Regions from separate parts of the Antribacter sp. NEAU-D49 genome, predicted to be linked through region 1. Evidence: riboswitches for the same ligand, from Rfam matches in the RefSeq annotation. Region 1 holds a riboswitch; each other region holds the start of a gene.

The links. A riboswitch is a leader RNA that binds a small molecule or an ion and turns the genes downstream of it on or off. The one in region 1 is predicted to bind cyclic di-AMP.
Region 2: another riboswitch for cyclic di-AMP. It lies ahead of AC060K_RS11065 (C40 family peptidase); the one in region 1 lies ahead of AC060K_RS13770 (C40 family peptidase).
Region 3: another riboswitch for cyclic di-AMP. It lies ahead of AC060K_RS05610 (C40 family peptidase); the one in region 1 lies ahead of AC060K_RS13770 (C40 family peptidase).

Annotation. Positions count from the first base shown of each region.
Region 1 is NZ_JBXTSN010000016.1:98,732-101,933, forward strand. It holds gene AC060K_RS13760 (copper resistance CopC/CopD family protein) at 1-951, shown strand, start outside; gene AC060K_RS13765 (heavy-metal-associated domain-containing protein) at 1,027-1,227, opposite strand; cyclic di-AMP (ydaO/yuaA leader) riboswitch at 1,549-1,718, shown strand; gene AC060K_RS13770 (C40 family peptidase) at 1,717-2,481, shown strand; gene AC060K_RS13775 (DUF2269 domain-containing protein) at 2,616-3,116, opposite strand; gene AC060K_RS13780 (hypothetical protein) at 3,122-3,202, opposite strand, start outside.
Region 2 is NZ_JBXTSN010000012.1:40,082-43,283, reverse strand. It holds gene AC060K_RS11070 (iron-dependent transcriptional repressor DtxR) at 106-840, shown strand; cyclic di-AMP (ydaO/yuaA leader) riboswitch at 1,004-1,193, shown strand; gene AC060K_RS11065 (C40 family peptidase) at 1,196-1,954, shown strand; gene AC060K_RS11060 (universal stress protein) at 2,125-3,202, shown strand, end outside.
Region 3 is NZ_JBXTSN010000004.1:168,778-171,979, forward strand. It holds gene AC060K_RS05605 (NAD(P)-dependent oxidoreductase) at 1-525, opposite strand, end outside; gene AC060K_RS05610 (C40 family peptidase) at 583-1,476, opposite strand; cyclic di-AMP (ydaO/yuaA leader) riboswitch at 1,477-1,657, opposite strand; gene AC060K_RS05615 (phytoene desaturase family protein) at 1,764-3,202, shown strand, end outside.

The DNA of each region.
Region 1 (3,202 bases):
AGCCCTTCGACGTCGCACTCGGGACACACCATGGCGTCGATGCAGGATCACCCCGTGCCGCCCTTCATCGATGCGGTAGGGAGGTCCGGCAACGCGGCGACGCTCTGGGGGTGGCTCGTTGCAGCAGGCGGCCTAGCGTTCGCCGGTCTCGTTCTGCGCGGACGCGACGCGGAGGACATCCCCGTCGCGCTCTCCACCGTGCGCTGGACCGGTGCGGTGATCCTGGTCGGGCTGATCCTGCGTGTCGCCTCTCGGGCGATGACGCTCGCCCACGGTGGCACCACGGCCGCCGTCTCGCCGTCCGCCGTCGCCGACTCGCTCACGGGCTCGACAGGTTGGGTGATCGGGCTGCAAGCGGCCGGAGCCTTCGCCGTCCTGGCCGGAGCTCGCCGCAGCCTGCGCACCTCGGCCGTCGCCATGGTCGGCGTCGTCCTGGCCGCCGCAGGCATCGTCCTCGACGGTCATAGCAACACCGCAGATCCACGCTGGCTCGTTCTGACCGCCGACGTCGCCCACCTGGCGGGTGCGGCGACCTGGCTCGGAGGTGTGGTCATGCTCACCGTGATCCTCCGCCGCCGACAGCAGGAAGGACGACACCTCGACGTCGGGCTGATAGCTGCCAGGTTCTCGGTGATCGCTGGAGCCTCCCTTGCGGTCGTCGGCATAGCCGGCGTCCTTCTCACGGCGACAATCCTCGACCGTGTGCCCCAGCTGTGGGAGACGGACTGGGGACTTGCTCTGCTCGCCAAGGTCGCGGTCGTGGCTGTGGTCGGCCTCATCGGCGCCTACAACCACTTCCACACGCTGCCGCTCTTGAGCGCGACCAACGGACGCCGGCACGGACGCCCTTCCGGGGAGGCTCTGCACCGCAGCGCTACACCCGAAACCGCACTCATGGTGGCTGTCGTGCTGATCACTGGTTGGCTCGTGGGTGCGGCGACCACTGCATGACGGTGGTCGCGGGCCCGTACGGCCGCCGTCGGCGAGTCACGACTTCGCCGACGGCGGCGGTGCTCCCTCGGCGGCTCAGGCGACCTGGTAGCCGAGCTGGGTGATGGCCGCACGGACGGCGTCGTGGTCGGCGCCGGGGCCAACCACCGTGACGGTGCCGGCCGCGAGGTCGACCGACGTGTCCTCGACTCCGTCGACCTGCTTGACGACGCCGGTGACCTTGGCGGCGCAGCCGCCACACGTCATTCCCTGGACCGAGTACGTCGTGGTGCTCATATTGCGTCCTCTCGTATGCGGCGGCGCCTGGTCGGCGACTGCCTCGTGAACGCCCGTGGTGCCGGACGGTGGTTCAGCTGCGCCGCGGGCCCGCTCAGGTCGGCTGGACATATGGAGCGGCGTCCCCGGGAGCACCTTGGGCTGCACTGAGGATACCCCCGCCGGGTATGTCTGGGCTCGGGCCATGCACAAGCCGGATACTTCGGTCACGTCGCAAGAGCGGGACTAGGGGGTCGTGACCTGACTGTGACATCTCGGCGATCCTGGGTTACGGTCGATCCACCTCGCGGAGAATCCGCGGGCGCCCGAGGCGGACGCCGAGCCCTGTCACCGCCCCCAGGTTCGTACGACCAGATGACAGGGACGGGGGACCCATGCAAGTGGGCACCACCGGTGTCCTTGGGGTGAAGCCGCACAGGTAGGAGTGCGGCCGGGTCTGTCTCCGACCCGAACCCGACAGCTCACCTCGCAGGCGGTAGGAGAACCGACGTGACCTCATGCTCGCCCGGGCGCCATCGTGCTGCCCGTAGCCCCATCACCCCGCTGACCCCCCTGTCGCGCGCCGCTGCGCGCAGCGTCGGCGCCGCCGCCCGCCGGGGCGCTGTCGTCGCCGCCGGCTCCGGCCTGATCATGGGGATGTTCAGCGCCCCCGCGAACGCGAACGACCGAACCGTGTCGACCGTCGACTTCCACGCGCTGACCGCGGACGCCCGCCAGTCGCTGGCCTCAGCCCCTGTGGTGACGGTCGCCGCCAACACCGAGTTCATCGTCGAGACCGGCACGATCGCCGTGACCCCGGCGCCGGAGCCGGAGCCGGCCCCCGAGCCGGAGCCCGTCGTCGAGGTCGCCTCGCGCACCGAGACGCGTACCCCCGTCGCGGCGGCGGACGCCCCGGAGGAGGCCGCACCCGTCCGCGCCGGCACCAACTCGGACGTTGTCGCCATCGGCATGCAGTACCTCGGAGTGCCGTACCTCTGGGGCGGCTCGACCCCCGCCGGGTTCGACTGCTCCGGCTTCACCTCGTACGTCTACGCCAAGGTCGGCATCACCCTGCCCCGCACCTCGTCGCAGCAGCGCTACGCCGGCACCGTGGTCTCGCGCGCCGAGGCACAGCCCGGCGACCTGATCTGGAGCCCCGGCCACATCGCCATCTACGCCGGTGACGGCATGCAGATCGAGGCCCCCGTCCCAGGTCAGACCGTGCGCTACAGCAGGCTCTGGCAGGACAGCCCGACCTTCATCCGCGTCGGCTGAGCCCTGCTCCGCAGGCCTCGACACCCCGTCGACAGTCTGAACTCCAGGGTGACATCCCGGTGCGCCCGGTCCCTTGTGGACCAGGCGCACCGGCGTGTGGGCTGCTAGAGCGGTCATGACTCACTCGCTACACGTCATCCAGCAGGAGGTCGCTGAGCGCGGCGCCAGCCGTACCGCGTCATCCCGCGCGGCTTGTAGATGTTGAGAGCCAACGGGACGAGCAGCACGACCATCCCACCGACCGCGTGGAACAGATCCCCGCCGAGCTGGTCGACATCGCCGGCGGGGTCCGCCGCGACTGCGGCGATCGCCTCGACCGCGGGCAGGTGGAGCACCAGGATCACGAACGCGAAGGCCGTCAGTACCAGGCTGATCACCACCCAGTAGTGTCGCAACAATCCCCAGGGTGTACCGAGGGCCTGGACCATCCCGGTCACGAGCGCTATCGCGGCGAGCGGGATCAACGCATACCGCAACACTGGTTCCATCATCACGTACGCAGCCCGCACGATCTGCTGGTCGTCACTTGCATAGATGGGCACGTTCAGGGCGATGTAGGCGACGATGGCGCCGAGCCAGCCCACTGAGCTGGCGATGTGAACCGTCAGCATCAGTTTCCGGATCGCCGGAGACATCGGCATCAGCCGTGCACACCAGGGCCGTGCTCGCCGCCCACGAGCAGCATGACCAGCACGAGCGCGACAGCTGCTGTCGCAGCGCC
Region 2 (3,202 bases), on a different contig from region 1:
CACCTAGACTAGGACGAGGGTCGGCGAGCCGGTGTGCCGGGTCGTCCGCCGAGACGACCCGCCGCCGACGGCGGGCCCGCGGAGCCGGCAAGAACGGGAGTGGACGTGACGGACCTGATCGACACCACCGAGATGTACCTCAAGACGATCTACGAGCTGGACGAGGAGGACATCACACCGCTGCGCGCCCGGATCGCGGAGCGGCTGGGGCACTCGGGTCCCACGGTGTCGCAGACGGTCGCGCGCATGGAGCGCGACGGTCTGCTGGTGGTCACCGGCGACCGCCACCTCGAGCTCACGGAGGCAGGGCACGACAAGGCGATGCGGGTCATGCGCAAGCACCGCCTGGCGGAGCGCCTGCTGACCGACGTCATCAAGCTCGACTGGGAGCACGTGCACGTCGAGGCGTGCCGCTGGGAGCACGTGATGAGCGAGCAGGTGGAGCGGCGCCTCGTGGGTCTGCTCGACCACCCGCACCACGACCCGTACGGCAACCCCATCCCCGGCCTCTCCGAGCTCGGCGAGGACTTCACGGACGTGCCGTTCCTCGCGGGCGTGGCCTCGCTGCCCGCCGTCTTCGAGGCGGCGGCGAAGAAGGGGGTGCGCGGTTCCGTCTCGGCGTCGCTCACCCGGATCGCGGAGCCGCTGCAGACGGACGTCGACCTGCTCGCCCGTCTCGCGGACGCCGGGCTGGTGCCCGGGGCCCGCATCGTCGCGACCCACGAGAACGGCGTCTACACGGTCTCGGCGGACGTGCCGGCAGAGGCTGTCGCAGGCGATCCGCTCGTGCTCGACCTGCCCGAGGACCTGGCTCGTCACCTCTTCGTGGCGGCTTCCTGACCTCGCACAAGACCACTTGGTGAACCGCCTCCGTGCTGCAGCACGGAGGCGGTTCTGTGTCATCACCAGTTATGCGACAGGTCGCCTTCGTGACGTGAACGTGACATTCATCCGAGGTTCCGGTACGTTCAGAACCGCTCCGAGGAGTTAATCCACCGGAGCCCTCGGACGGACGCCGAACTCTGTCACCGGCCGGGGCCACCACGACCCGCATGACAGAGGCGGGGGACCCACTTTGGGCGCCAGGGTGCGTCCTTGGGGTGAAGTCGGGCGGACTCTCGGGTCGCTCGGCCGGGTGCTTTCTCCCACCCGAACCCGACAGCTGACCTCGTAGGCGTACAAGGAGAGGTACTACGTGACCGCACGTACGTCTCGCGCTCGCCATCGTGCAGCGCGCCGACCTGTAGCTGGCCTTGCACAGAACCCGAACGTCGGCCGCAACGCGGCCGTCGTCGCAGCAGGGGCTGGGCTCCTCGTCTCGACCTTCGGCGGCGCCATGGCCGCCCAGGCCGCTCCCGTCGCCAACGACGCCGCCAAGCTGAGCACCGTCGACCTGTCTGCTCTGACGCAGCAGGCGCGCACCGCTCTCGCGGCCGCCCCGGTGGTCGCAGTGGCCGCCGACGCCGACCTCTCGGTGGAGCAGGCAGTCATCTCCGTGACGCCGGCCCCCGAGCCGGAGCCGGAGCCCGTCCGGGCAACCACCACGTCGCGTTCTACGACGACGTCGACCACCGCCTCGAGCTCGAGCTCGAGCAGCATCGGCGCGGCTGCCCCGGCCTCGGCCAACGGCTCCACGATCGTCTCGATCGCGGCCCGTTACGTGGGCGTCCCGTACCTGTCGGGTGGCACCACGCCCGCCGGGTTCGACTGCTCCGGCTTCACCTCCTACGTCTACGCGCAGGCGGGCATCAACCTTCCGCGCACGTCGTCCGCGCAGGCTGCGGGCGGTACCCGGATCTCCCGCGCCGAGGCGCAGCCGGGCGACCTCATCTACCAGCCGGGCCACATCGGCATCTACGCCGGCGGCAACACGATGATCGACGCACCGCGCCCCGGCAAGACCATCCAGTTCCGCGCGATCTGGATGAGCTCGCCGCAGTTCATCCGGTACTGAGCCGACCAGCGACAGCTACCGCCACCGACGCCCCGGTCCATCCCATGGACCGGGGCGTCGTGCATCTGCCCCCTCCGGGGACGGCGGGCGCCGTCGTGCGTGCTTCCCTGCCGGGGCCCCGCCGGACGAGTAGCGTGGTGGCATCACTCCAGAGAGACGCGGGAGGCGCGATGAAGCGACCGGAGGTCGTGCTGGTCGGGGTCGACGGCTCGGAGGCGAGCCTGCACGCGTTGGACTGGGCGGCGGCGTACGCCCGCCGGATCGGCTGGGCGCTGCACATCGTGTGCAGCTATTCGCTCCCGTCGTTCACCGCGGCCTCGCTCGACGGCGGGTATGCGGCGCTCGACGACAGCACCATCCAGGAAGGCGCCCGCGCGGTGCTCGCGGAGGCGGAGGCCAGGGTCGAGGGCTGCGGCGTACGGGTGACCACGGCTGTGGCGACCGGCGACGCGGCCGGGGTGCTCGTCGAGCTGTCGCGCGACTACGGCTTCGCCGTGGTCGGCACCCGGGGCCGCGGAGGCTTCACGGAACGGCTCCTCGGCACCGTCTCGTCGGCGCTGCCCGCGCACGCGCACTGCCCCGTCGTGGTGGTCCCGCTGCGCGAGACCAGGGGGCGTGGCGCGTGGGCGCCGCCCGGGTCCGACGAGGCCGCGGCGCAGGAGGCGGAGTCGGCCGCGGAGGCCTCGGCGGGCGGGCCGGCGCAGGCTGACGCGGCCGGTGGTGGCGCGGCCGGTGGTGGCGCGGCCGGTGGTGGCGCGGCCGGTGGTGGCGCGGCCGGTGGTACCCGGCCGTGGAGCGCGGTGCGCGACGTGCGCCGCATCGTGGTCGGTGTCGACGGGTCGCCCCAGGCTGAGGTGGCGCTGCGGCACGCGATCGCGCAGGCCAAGGCCTGGGACTCCGAGCTGACGGCCGTGGCGGGCGTCCCGGTCGGCTCAGGCGCTGGGCTGCTGGCGTGGCTGCCCTCCAACATCGACCACGAGCAGGTGCTGGCCGACATCAAGGCCGGGCTCGACGTCATCATCGACCGGCACGAGGCGCAGAACCCGGGCATGGTGATCCGGCGGATCGTGCTCGACGGAACCGGCGCCGAGCTGCTCACGGAGTTCTCCTCGGCGTCCGACATGATCGTGGTCGGGTCGCGAGGGCGCGGCGGCTTCCGCGGGCTCCTGCTGGGCTCCACCAGCCAGGCGGTGCTGCACCACTCGGCGTGCCCCGTGCTGGTGGTCAACCGCAACTGCGCGGAGTCCG
Region 3 (3,202 bases), on a different contig from region 1:
CGCGAGCAACGGCGCGAGGCGCAGCGCGATGGACCCGAAACCCCAGATCGTCACCCGCGCACCATCGAGCGTGTACTGCCCCTCGGTGGCCGGGTCGGCCTGGGCGAAGGCGATGGCGCGCTCCCACCGGTGCTCCCGCTGGGCGCTCAGGGCCACGTCGATCCGCCGCACGGTCGCGAGGACGAGGGCCAGCGTGTGCTCCGCGACGGTGTCGTCGTGCAGCGAGCGGCCCGACGAGATCACGACCTCCGGAGCGAAGCCCGCGGCGAGCGCGACGTCCGGCCCTGCGGACAGCGTCTGCACCCAGCGCAGCCGGGTGAGCCGGCGGGCGGCGTCGGCCACGACCCGCGGCGGGCTGGACCACGTCACCAGCACCTCGGCGTCGATGTGCTCCTCGGGGACCGGGTCCTTCATCCCGTAGGCCACCACCATGTCGGTGCCGCCGGCGCCGAAGGAGGCTCCGCCGTCGGGCAGCCGGGCCGGGAAGTCGAGGTCGAACGGGACGTCCGGGACGAGGATCTTCACCCGCCGGACGTTACCTGACGTCCTGGGCCGCCCCAGCGGCCCAGGACGTCAGGAGTCTCACGCGACCCGGACGATGATCGGGTTGTCCTGCCACATCGAGACGTACCGGACGGGCATGCCGGGCTTGTTGGCCTCGACGATCATCCCGTTGCCCGCGTAGAGGGCGACGTGCCCGGAGGTCCACACGATGTCACCCGGCCGGGCGTTGGCGAGCGACACCTGCGTGCCCGCGTACCGGAGCTCGGACGACGTGCGCGGCAGGCTGATGCCCAGCTGCTTGTAGACGTACCAGATCAGTCCCGAGCAGTCGAAGCCCGTCGACGGCGACTCCTCGCCGTAGACGTAGGGCGTACCGACCAGCTCCAGCGCGAGGTTGACGGCCTGCTGCCCCACGGCGGACGTGCTGGTGGAGACGGTCTGCGCGGCGGCCTGCGCGGCGGCTGCCTCCGCCTCCGCCTCCGCCGCGGCGGCTGCCGCGGCAGCGCGGGCCTCGGCGGCGGCACGTGCCTCGGCCTCCGCCCGGGCACGGGCCTCGGCCTCGGCCTTGGCACGGGCCTCCGCCTCCGCCTTGGCCCGAGCCTCGGCGATGCCCGCCTCGGTCTCGGCGTAGGGCAGCACCGGGGCCGGGGCCTGCTCGACGGCGAAGGTGGTCTCGGGGGCGACGGTCACCACGGGCACCAGCTGGAGGGTGGCACCCGGCACGGCCGTGCGGTCCAGGCTGTGCTCCGTGACCCCGTTCGACACGGGGGCGGCGCTCGCGGTCTGCGTGAAGACGGAGGCGAGCAGCCCCGAGGAGACGACGGCGATCGCTCCCGTGCGGGCGGCGACCGACATGTTCTCGGCGGCGGTCTGGGTGATGGACGTGAGGGGGGTGATGGCCCGGCCGTCGGCCCGGTGGCGGGCGCGGGCGGCTCGGGTCGTCGACTGTTCGGGCTCGGTCAGAGTAGGCACGATGGATCTCCTCGACGCCTGCGAGGTGAGCTGTCGGGTTCGGATGGGGAGTCACCCGGCCCCGCACTGACGTGCAGGGCTTCACCCCAAGGACGCAGGTGCGTCCGGCTTACCTGGTTCCCCCGTCCCCGCCACGTCGTCGCTGGTCAGAACCGGTGGCGGGGCTCGGCGTCCGGTCCTGGGCCTCGTCTGGACGGCGAGGCGAGGATGACCGTACCGGTCTTCCCGTGAAATGTCACGAAAGGATCACGGGACGGCATATTCCGGCCACGTGCCACGATGTCGCCATGCAGGAGCACCTCGCCGCCCGGTACGACGCCGTCGTCGTCGGAGCGGGCCACAACGGCCTCGTGGCCGCCGCCTACCTCGCCCGTGCGGGCCGCTCGGTCCTGGTTCTGGAGCGCCTGGACCACGTGGGCGGCGCGGCTGTGTCGGCCCGCCCGTTCGCCGGGGTGGACGCGCGACTGTCGCGGTACTCGTACCTCGTCTCGCTCCTGCCGCGGCAGATCGTGGCCGAGCTCGGCCTCGACGTGCGCCTCCGGCGGCGGCGCTACTCGTCGTACACGCCGGTGGGCGCGGGCGGCCTCCTCGTGGACACGGGGTCCGACGACGTCACCCGTGCGTCGTTCCGCCGCCTCACCGGGGGCGACGCGGACTTCGAGGCCTGGCAGGCGTTCTACGCCATGACGGGTTCCGTGGCCCGGCGGCTGTTCCCGACGGTGACCGAGCCGCTGCTCTCCCGCGCCCAGGCACAGGCAGCGGTGGGCGACGACGAGGCGTGGCGGGCCCTGTTCGAGGAGCCGCTGGGCGCCGTGCTGCGCCGCACGTTCGCCGACGACGTGGTGCGCGGCGTCGCCGCCACCGACGGCCTGATCGGCACGTTCGCCGACCTCGACGAGGACTCCTTGCGCCAGAACCGGTGCTTCCTCTACCACGTGATCGGTAACGGGACCGGTGACTGGGACGTCCCCGTGGGTGGCATGGGCGCCGTCAGCGGGGCGCTGCGGGACGCGGCGCTCGCCGCCGGGGCGACGATCCTGACCGGGGCGGACGTGACGGCGGTGGCGCCGGGTGGCGCCGGGGGTGGCGTGGGCTCGGGCGGCGGGGGTGACGCCGAGGTCGCCTGGACGGACGACGACGGTGTGGCTCACGGCGTGCGCGCCGGTCACGTGCTGGCCGGCTGCGCCCCCGCGACGCTGGACCGGCTGCTCGTGGCGGGCGGCGGCGCGCCGGTGGGCGGGGAAGCCGCGGTGGGCGGCGGCGCGCTGGCCGGCGGCGCCCGTGGTGACGCGGTGCACCTGGGCGGGCGATCGCCATCGGGCAGCGCACCCGAAGGCGCACAGCTCAAGGTGAACCTGCTGCTCACCCGGCTGCCGCGGCTGCGCGACGGGGTGGACCCGGCGTCGGCGTTCGGCGGCACGTTCCACGTCAACGAGTCGTTCACCCAGCTGCAGGCCGCGTACGCGCAGGCGGCGGCGGGGCAGATCCCGGACCTGCCCCCGTGCGAGATCTACTGCCACACGCTCACCGACCCGTCGATCCTCGGGCCGGAGCTGCGCGCCGCCGGGGCGCAGACCATCACGCTGTTCGGGCTGCACCTGCCCGCGCGGCTGTTCCGCGAGGACCCCGAGGGGGCGCGGTCGCGGGCGCTCGCGGCGACCCTCCGGTCGCTCGACTCGGTGCTCGCCGAGCCGATCGAGGACTGCCTGGCGCTCGACGCCGACGG